Regions from separate parts of the Paenibacillus sp. sgz302148 genome, predicted to be linked through region 1. Evidence: predicted binding sites of a transcription regulator. Region 1 holds the regulator's gene; the other holds the start of a gene.
What was found. Region 1 encodes LexA, which represses DNA repair genes until DNA is damaged. Its sites were predicted from a motif close to CGAACATATGTTCG; they were not measured.

Region 1 (3,428 bases):
CGCCGGACCAGAAGTTCAGATTGCTTGTAGACGGCGTTGAAGCGACAGATGAGTTGAGCCTGACCGATACGGGCGGCCTCAAGAAGCTCGCGACATCGGACTTTATCATTCCGCTTACGGCCGGCACCCATTCGTTCAAGATCGAATGGACGGATGCGCAGTCCCAGCTCGTCTGGAATTGGCTAAAGTTCAACCTGCAGGGCGGCTTCAGCAAAACAATCGAAGCCGAGCATTATAATATGCAGTGGAATCTGAACAAGGACGATACATGGGAAGGACACGGTACCGGTGTCGTCGTGGGCACTTATAGGGATGGCGGGCAAGAGGTGGAAGCCGTCGGCGATTTTGACAAGGACGATTATTTGCGATATGAAAATGTATATGTACCTCATACGGGCTTTTACAAGTTTGAATTCCGGGTTGCCTCGGATGAAGCACAAACGTTTCGGTTCGAAGTGGACGGCGACCTGAGTCTGGTGGAAGTGCCGGATACGGGGGGAGATGGTTCGTTCACGACGGTGACCAAGTGGATCAAAATAACGGAAGGCATCCATCACTTCCGGATCGTATACGAAAGCCGGCCGGCGGGAACCGGCATGCTGCTGGACCGGTTCGCTTTAACTGCCGGGACACCGGTTTTGAAAGCGATTGAGCTACAAGGGGCTGCTGAGCTGAATGCAGGCGAGACGACGCAGTTACAGGCGGCAGCGATTGCTATGGACGGAAGCCGCAAGCCGATAACGTCGGGCGCCGTGTACCGAAGCTCGGATCCGACGGTGGCGGCGGTTGATGCGAACGGACTCGTGACGGCATTGAAATGGGGGACGATCGTGTTGACTGTCGACTACGAAGGGCAATCGGGCAGCTATACGTTGACTATATCGGATCCGAGCGTCGAGCTGACGATAATCAATGACACGGATCCGGCCATTGCGTATTTCGGCAATTATGGCATCGACTCGAACCGGCCCTTCGGCGATTACGAGAACGACGTTCACTATTTGATCGACCAAGGGGACTACTACGAGTACACGTTCGAAGGAACCGGAATCGAAATCGTTACGGAGAAGTATATCGACATGGGGAATATCGACGTCTATATCGATGGCGTATTGCATGCAACCGTTGACTGCGCATCGTCGATCAGGCTGGCGCAGCAGCATGTATTCCGCGCAAGCGGTCTTGGGAAGGGATCCCATACGATCAAGGTCGTTCATCAAACATCCGGCAAGATCGCGATCCTGGACGCGCTTGTCGTCGAAAGGCCGAAAACGTAATTCTCACATGAAAACACCCTCTGTGCAAAAGCGGCATCATGCCTATCTGCATAGAGGGTGTCTGTACGTTGCTCGGATTAGCGGAAATTGCGGAACAGCCCGATGACTTTGCCAAGAATGGTGACGTGCTTCAGCAGCAGCGGCTTCAGGGCAGGGTTTTCCGGTTGAAGACGGATATGATCCTTCTCTTTGTAGAACGTCTTGACGGTTGCTTCGTTCTCTTCCGTCATCGCCACGACGATATCTCCGTTATTGGCCGTTTGCTGCTGGCGGACGACAACAAAGTCTCCGTTATGAATGCCCGCCTCAATCATGCTGTCCCCGGATACCGTGAGCATAAATACAGGCTGGTCGTTCACCAGATGGCTTGGCAAAGGGAAATAATCTTCGATGTTCTCCGTCGCCGTAATCGGTTCGCCTGCCGTAACTTTACCGACAATCGGCACCTTGGCGATGGAATGGGCGAACATGCTGAGCGATTCGTCACCGCCGAGAATCTCGATCGCGCGAGGTTTCGTCGGGTCGCGGCGAATGAGCCCTTTCTTCTCCAAACGGTCCAGATGACCGTGCACGGTCGAGCTGGAGGCCAGTCCAACCGCTTCTCCGATTTCGCGAACGGATGGAGGATAGCCTTTATCCCGGACTTCGTTTTTTATAAATTGTAAGATCGCCTGTTGTCGGTTGGATAGTTTCGACATATGAATTCCTCCACATTGCAGCTTTATTATGGAAATTATAACACGGAACCGGAGTTCGCACAAACATAAGTTCGAAAAAAATGCAAAAATTTGTTCGCACCCCGCAAAAATGACACGATTTAGAAAAAATCATGAAAATCCGGTTGCCAAATCCGAAATCCGCATGGTAGTATATAACAATCATTGGAAGGGCTTCTAGGGATCCGACGGTTTGTCCGGTCGAACCAAGCGAAGCCGGCACGGAAAGTACTGTGCTACACCGTGGGGATAAAAGACCTTCGGCAAGTTCCGCCATTTAGGCGAAACGGCCGCAGGTCTTTTTTGCTTTAATTGGATAAAGAAGCAGGGGGCAAAAAGGGCAGAAGATAACAGGATTGGGGGAGCGAACGTGGGAGCAATACGCATTGAAGGATTAACCAAAGCTTTTGCAGTGAAAAAGAAAAGGGAAGGCTTTCTCGCCAGCCTGAAATCGGTCGTGAAGCCGGAGTATACCGAGAAAATCGCGGTGCATTCGATCGACCTGTCGATCGAGCAAGGGGAGACGGTGGCATTCCTCGGGCCGAACGGAGCGGGCAAATCAACAACGATCAAAATGCTGGCCGGCATTTTGCACCCGACCTCCGGTACGGCCGATGTTCTAGGCTTATGCCCTTGGCGAGACCGGAACAAGCTCGCTTACAAGATCGGGACGGTGTTCGGGCAGAAGTCCCAGCTATGGTACCACCTTCCGCCGAGCGACACGTTCGAGCTGATGAGCCGCATTTACGAGCTGAAGAGGAGCGAGTTCATCCACCGTCGCGACGATTTGGTCCGGAGGTTCGCGCTGGAGCCGTATTTGCACACCCCGGTCCGCAAGCTGTCGCTGGGCGAGCGGATGCGATGCGAGATCGCCGCGGCGCTGCTGCATCGGCCGGAAATTATTTTTCTCGACGAGCCGACGATCGGGCTCGACGTTATCGTGAAGCAGCGCATCCGCGAGCTGATCCGCGAAATGAACCGCGAGGAAGGGACGACGATTTTCCTCACCTCGCATGATCCCGGCGACATGGAGCAGCTGTGCAGGCGCGCGGTTGTCATCAACCACGGTATGCTCATTTTCGACGACAAGGTGAACAGTCTGAAAAAAGATTTCCTCACGCACAAAACCGTCCATTTGAAGCTGAAGCGGCCTGCGGAAACTTTTGTGTTGGAGGGCGCCGAGGTGCTGAAGAGCAAGGGCAACGGCTTGAAGCTGTCCGTCGACACGTCGCTTGCCAGCATCGAATCGGTGCTGTCGCTCGTGATCGATCGGTACGGCATCGAGGACGTTACGGTCGAAGACCCGCCGATGGAAGATATTATCGGCCATATTTATGCCCGGGGCGGTCAAACCGCAAGCTCGGCCGTATAGGGGGGGAGCCGGATGAACGCAATTGCATCAACCGTTGTCAAGTTTGCCGCGATCGGGCGAATT
Region 2 (3,428 bases), on a different contig from region 1:
ACCCTTCCACTATTCGGCGTGCCGGATCTAATCGGATTTGCGCCCTTCCACTAGATCTCGGATTCACCGTTGCCCTACATCTGCGTCCGAAATCTACCCAGGCCTTGACCATCGCTCCACATGAACCTTATTCTGACCGAGAACCCCCGCGTTTCCTTTCCGCTCAGTTCGTAAGCACGAACCCTCTCGCTATGTAATAAGCAAACGAAGACACCTTTCAATGAAAGGTGCCTCCCGTGCTTGCTATTCCAAAGATAATGCCAATTCCTCGTCTTCTTCGTCCTCGTCCGGCTCCGAATTAGAGATAACCGTCGTCAAATTGCTGGACTCCCGAATTTTGCGATCGATCGCGCCTGCAATTTCCGCATTTTCCTTCAAGAATTGCTTCGCATTCTCACGGCCTTGACCTAAGCGCTCGCCTTCGAAGGAATACCATGCGCCGCTCTTGTTGATGATATCCATCTCCGTACCGATGTCGACGATGCTGCCTTCTCTCGAAATGCCTTCGCCGTACATAATATCAACGTCCGCTTGTTTGAACGGAGGCGCTACTTTGTTCTTCACGATTTTGATCCGAGTGCGGTTACCCACAACATCGTTGCCCTGCTTGATCGATTCTACGCGGCGAACGTCCAGACGTACGCTGGAGTAGAACTTCAACGCACGACCGCCCGGAGTTGTCTCCGGATTGCCGAACATAACGCCGACCTTCTCGCGGAGCTGGTTGATAAAAATCGCGATCGTCTTGGACTTGCTGATCGCACCGGACAGCTTGCGCAGCGCCTGCGACATAAGTCGTGCTTGCAAACCGACGTGCGAGTCACCCATCTCGCCTTCGATCTCCGCTTTCGGAACGAGCGCGGCTACGGAGTCGATGACGATGATGTCAACAGCGCCGCTGCGTACGAGTGCTTCCGCGATTTCCAGCGCTTGCTCGCCCGTATCCGGCTGCGACAAGAGCAACTCGTCAATATTAACGCCCAGCTTGCTAGCATAGGATGGGTCCAATGCGTGCTCGGCGTCGATAAAGGCAGCTTGTCCGCCGATTTTCTGCACTTCGGCGATCGCGTGCAGAGATACCGTTGTTTTACCGGACGATTCCGGACCGTATACTTCGATAACGCGGCCGCGTGGCAATCCTCCGATTCCGAGCGCGATGTCCAACGCCAGCGAGCCGCTAGAAACGATTTCGACTTGCATATGTGTAGATTCGCCCAATTTCATGATGGAGCCTTTGCCGAATTGTTTTTCGATTTGTCGTAATGCATTTTCAAGTGCTGCGCGACGATCTGTCAAAAAACTCACTTCCTTCTCTCGTTATATTTATATGATAACTTGTTTTGGAACGTTTGCCAAGCATTTTTTCGAACATACATTCGTTTTTTTAATGCCGACCAAGGATAAACGGCTAGCTCCGTGCGACGGCTCTTCGTTTACCATTGTGATATAAGCCAAGTATAAAGGATGGAACTAATGCTTTCTTATATTTGACAAAAAACCGCAACAAAGTTATCCTTTGCTACGGTTCTTCCGTTAACTGGTACTAATTATACGCTTCATCCAGAAAATAGGCAAGCGGATTATTTAAGCTGTCTCCACACTTGGTACAACGCGTGTCTAGCCGCACGTAAACGTACCGTACCGCGATTTCCCGACGTCTGCATAGTAGTGACATGGGTCTGCTTGCCGCGCTGCGCTAAGCCGATATAAACAAGTCCTACGGGCTTGTTCTCCGAAGGAGCCGGTCCTGCAACCCCTGTGATCGACACGGCGATATCGCAGGCAAGCCGCTCCAATACTTGTTCCGCCAATACCATTGCCGTTTCCGGGCTTACCGCCCCCGGCGCGCCTTCCCCTTCGAGCAGTTCCGTCGGAACGCCCAATTGCTCATGCTTGACGGCATTCGTATAACATACGATGCTTCCGGCGAATGCTTGAGAGCTGCCCGGCACGGAAGTGACCATCTCGGACAACAGCCCGCCCGTACAGCTTTCCGCCGCCCCCAGCATCATCCCCCGCTCGCTCAATTGCTCAACGATTATCGTTTCGATTCCCGTATCGCGGTCGGCATACAAATGATCGCCGACACGGCTGCGGATTTCGGCTTCGACCACGGCGATTTTGCGCATTGCCTCCGCTTCGTTGTCCGCTTTCGAGGACAGGCGAATGGCCACTTCGCCTTCTTTGGCGTAAGGGGCGATCGTCGGGTCGCTCTGCTGCTCGATCAAATCGATCAGATTGTTCTCCAATCCGGATTCGCCGATACCTGCAAACTTGAGCATTTTCGAATATAGCGGCACTTCATCGGTCATGACGCCGCGCAGCCAACGCTTCGCGTAATTGTCGAACATCGGCTTCATTTCCTTCGGCGGCCCAGGGAGCAATATGTAATGCGTGCCATCGGCGGTCAAGGCATTGCCAACGGCTAACCCCGTATCATTGCCAAGCGGGTCGCTGCCTTCGATCATGTTCGCTTGTCTTTTATTGCTTTCGATCAACGCGGCACCTCGGGACAGGAATATCTCATTGATCTTCGCCATCGAAGGCTCATGGAGGTACAACAAACGCCCAAGGTAATCCGCCAGCACGTCCTTCGTCAAATCATCGAGAGTAGGCCCGAGTCCGCCGGTAAAAATAATCAGGTCCGCCCGTTTTCTTGCCGTCTCGATCGCTTCGCGAATCCGGGAAGCGTTGTCGCCGACGACGGTTTGAAAATAAACGTCTATCCCGATCGCCGCGCACTCCTGCGATAAATATTGGGCGTTCGTATTGACAATCTGCCCGAGCAGCAGCTCCGTGCCTACGGCAATGATCTCCGCTTTCATATCGAAACACTCCTCCACCTACTGCGTTATCTGCGGAAAACTTATACTTCTATTCTGGCAAGAAAAAGAAAACAATAGGAGGCCCTATTGTTTAAGATATCGGAATGACGTTTTTGTTTTTCAGGAAATAATCAATGCCGGAATACAAGGTGATCACTGCGGCAACCCAGCTTGCCAGCTGGTCGAAGCGAAAACCGATGAACGTAAAAGGGAAATTGTTCAACAACAACGCGATGATGGCAATAATCTGAATGGCTGTTTTCCATTTTCCCCACTTGCTGGCTGCAATAACCGCACCTTCCAGCAGCGCAACCTGGCGCAAGCCGTTCACCGCGAATTCACGGCTAATAATTACGATCGCGATCAAGGGATTCAGCTTCCCCATATCCACAAGAGAAATAAGCACAGAGGCAACGAGCAGCTTGTCCGCGAGCGGATCGAGCAGCTTCCCTAAGTTCGTCACGATTTTTCGCTTACGGGCGATATACCCGTCCAATCCATCGGTACTGGCGGCGACGATAAAAATCAAAGTCGCGATAATCTGATTGTACGTAATGCTATACTCGCCGATTTTCAAAGGTGGAAAATCTAAATTCACGAGCA

Region 2: the regulator LexA is predicted to act here: its motif matches at 1,366-1,379, upstream of recA (recombinase RecA).

What each region holds. Positions count from the first base shown of each region.
Region 1 is NZ_JBVYOJ010000020.1:8,117-11,544, reverse strand. Features, by position in the region: gene AC0LWM_RS25260 (carbohydrate-binding protein) at 1-1,277, shown strand, start outside; gene lexA (transcriptional repressor LexA) at 1,355-1,975, opposite strand; gene AC0LWM_RS25250 (ABC transporter ATP-binding protein) at 2,364-3,365, shown strand; gene AC0LWM_RS25245 (ABC transporter permease) at 3,378-3,428, shown strand, end outside.
Region 2 is NZ_JBVYOJ010000015.1:125,286-128,713, reverse strand. Features, by position in the region: gene recA (recombinase RecA) at 244-1,296, opposite strand; gene AC0LWM_RS21895 (competence/damage-inducible protein A) at 1,581-2,825, opposite strand; gene pgsA (CDP-diacylglycerol--glycerol-3-phosphate 3-phosphatidyltransferase) at 2,917-3,428, opposite strand, start outside.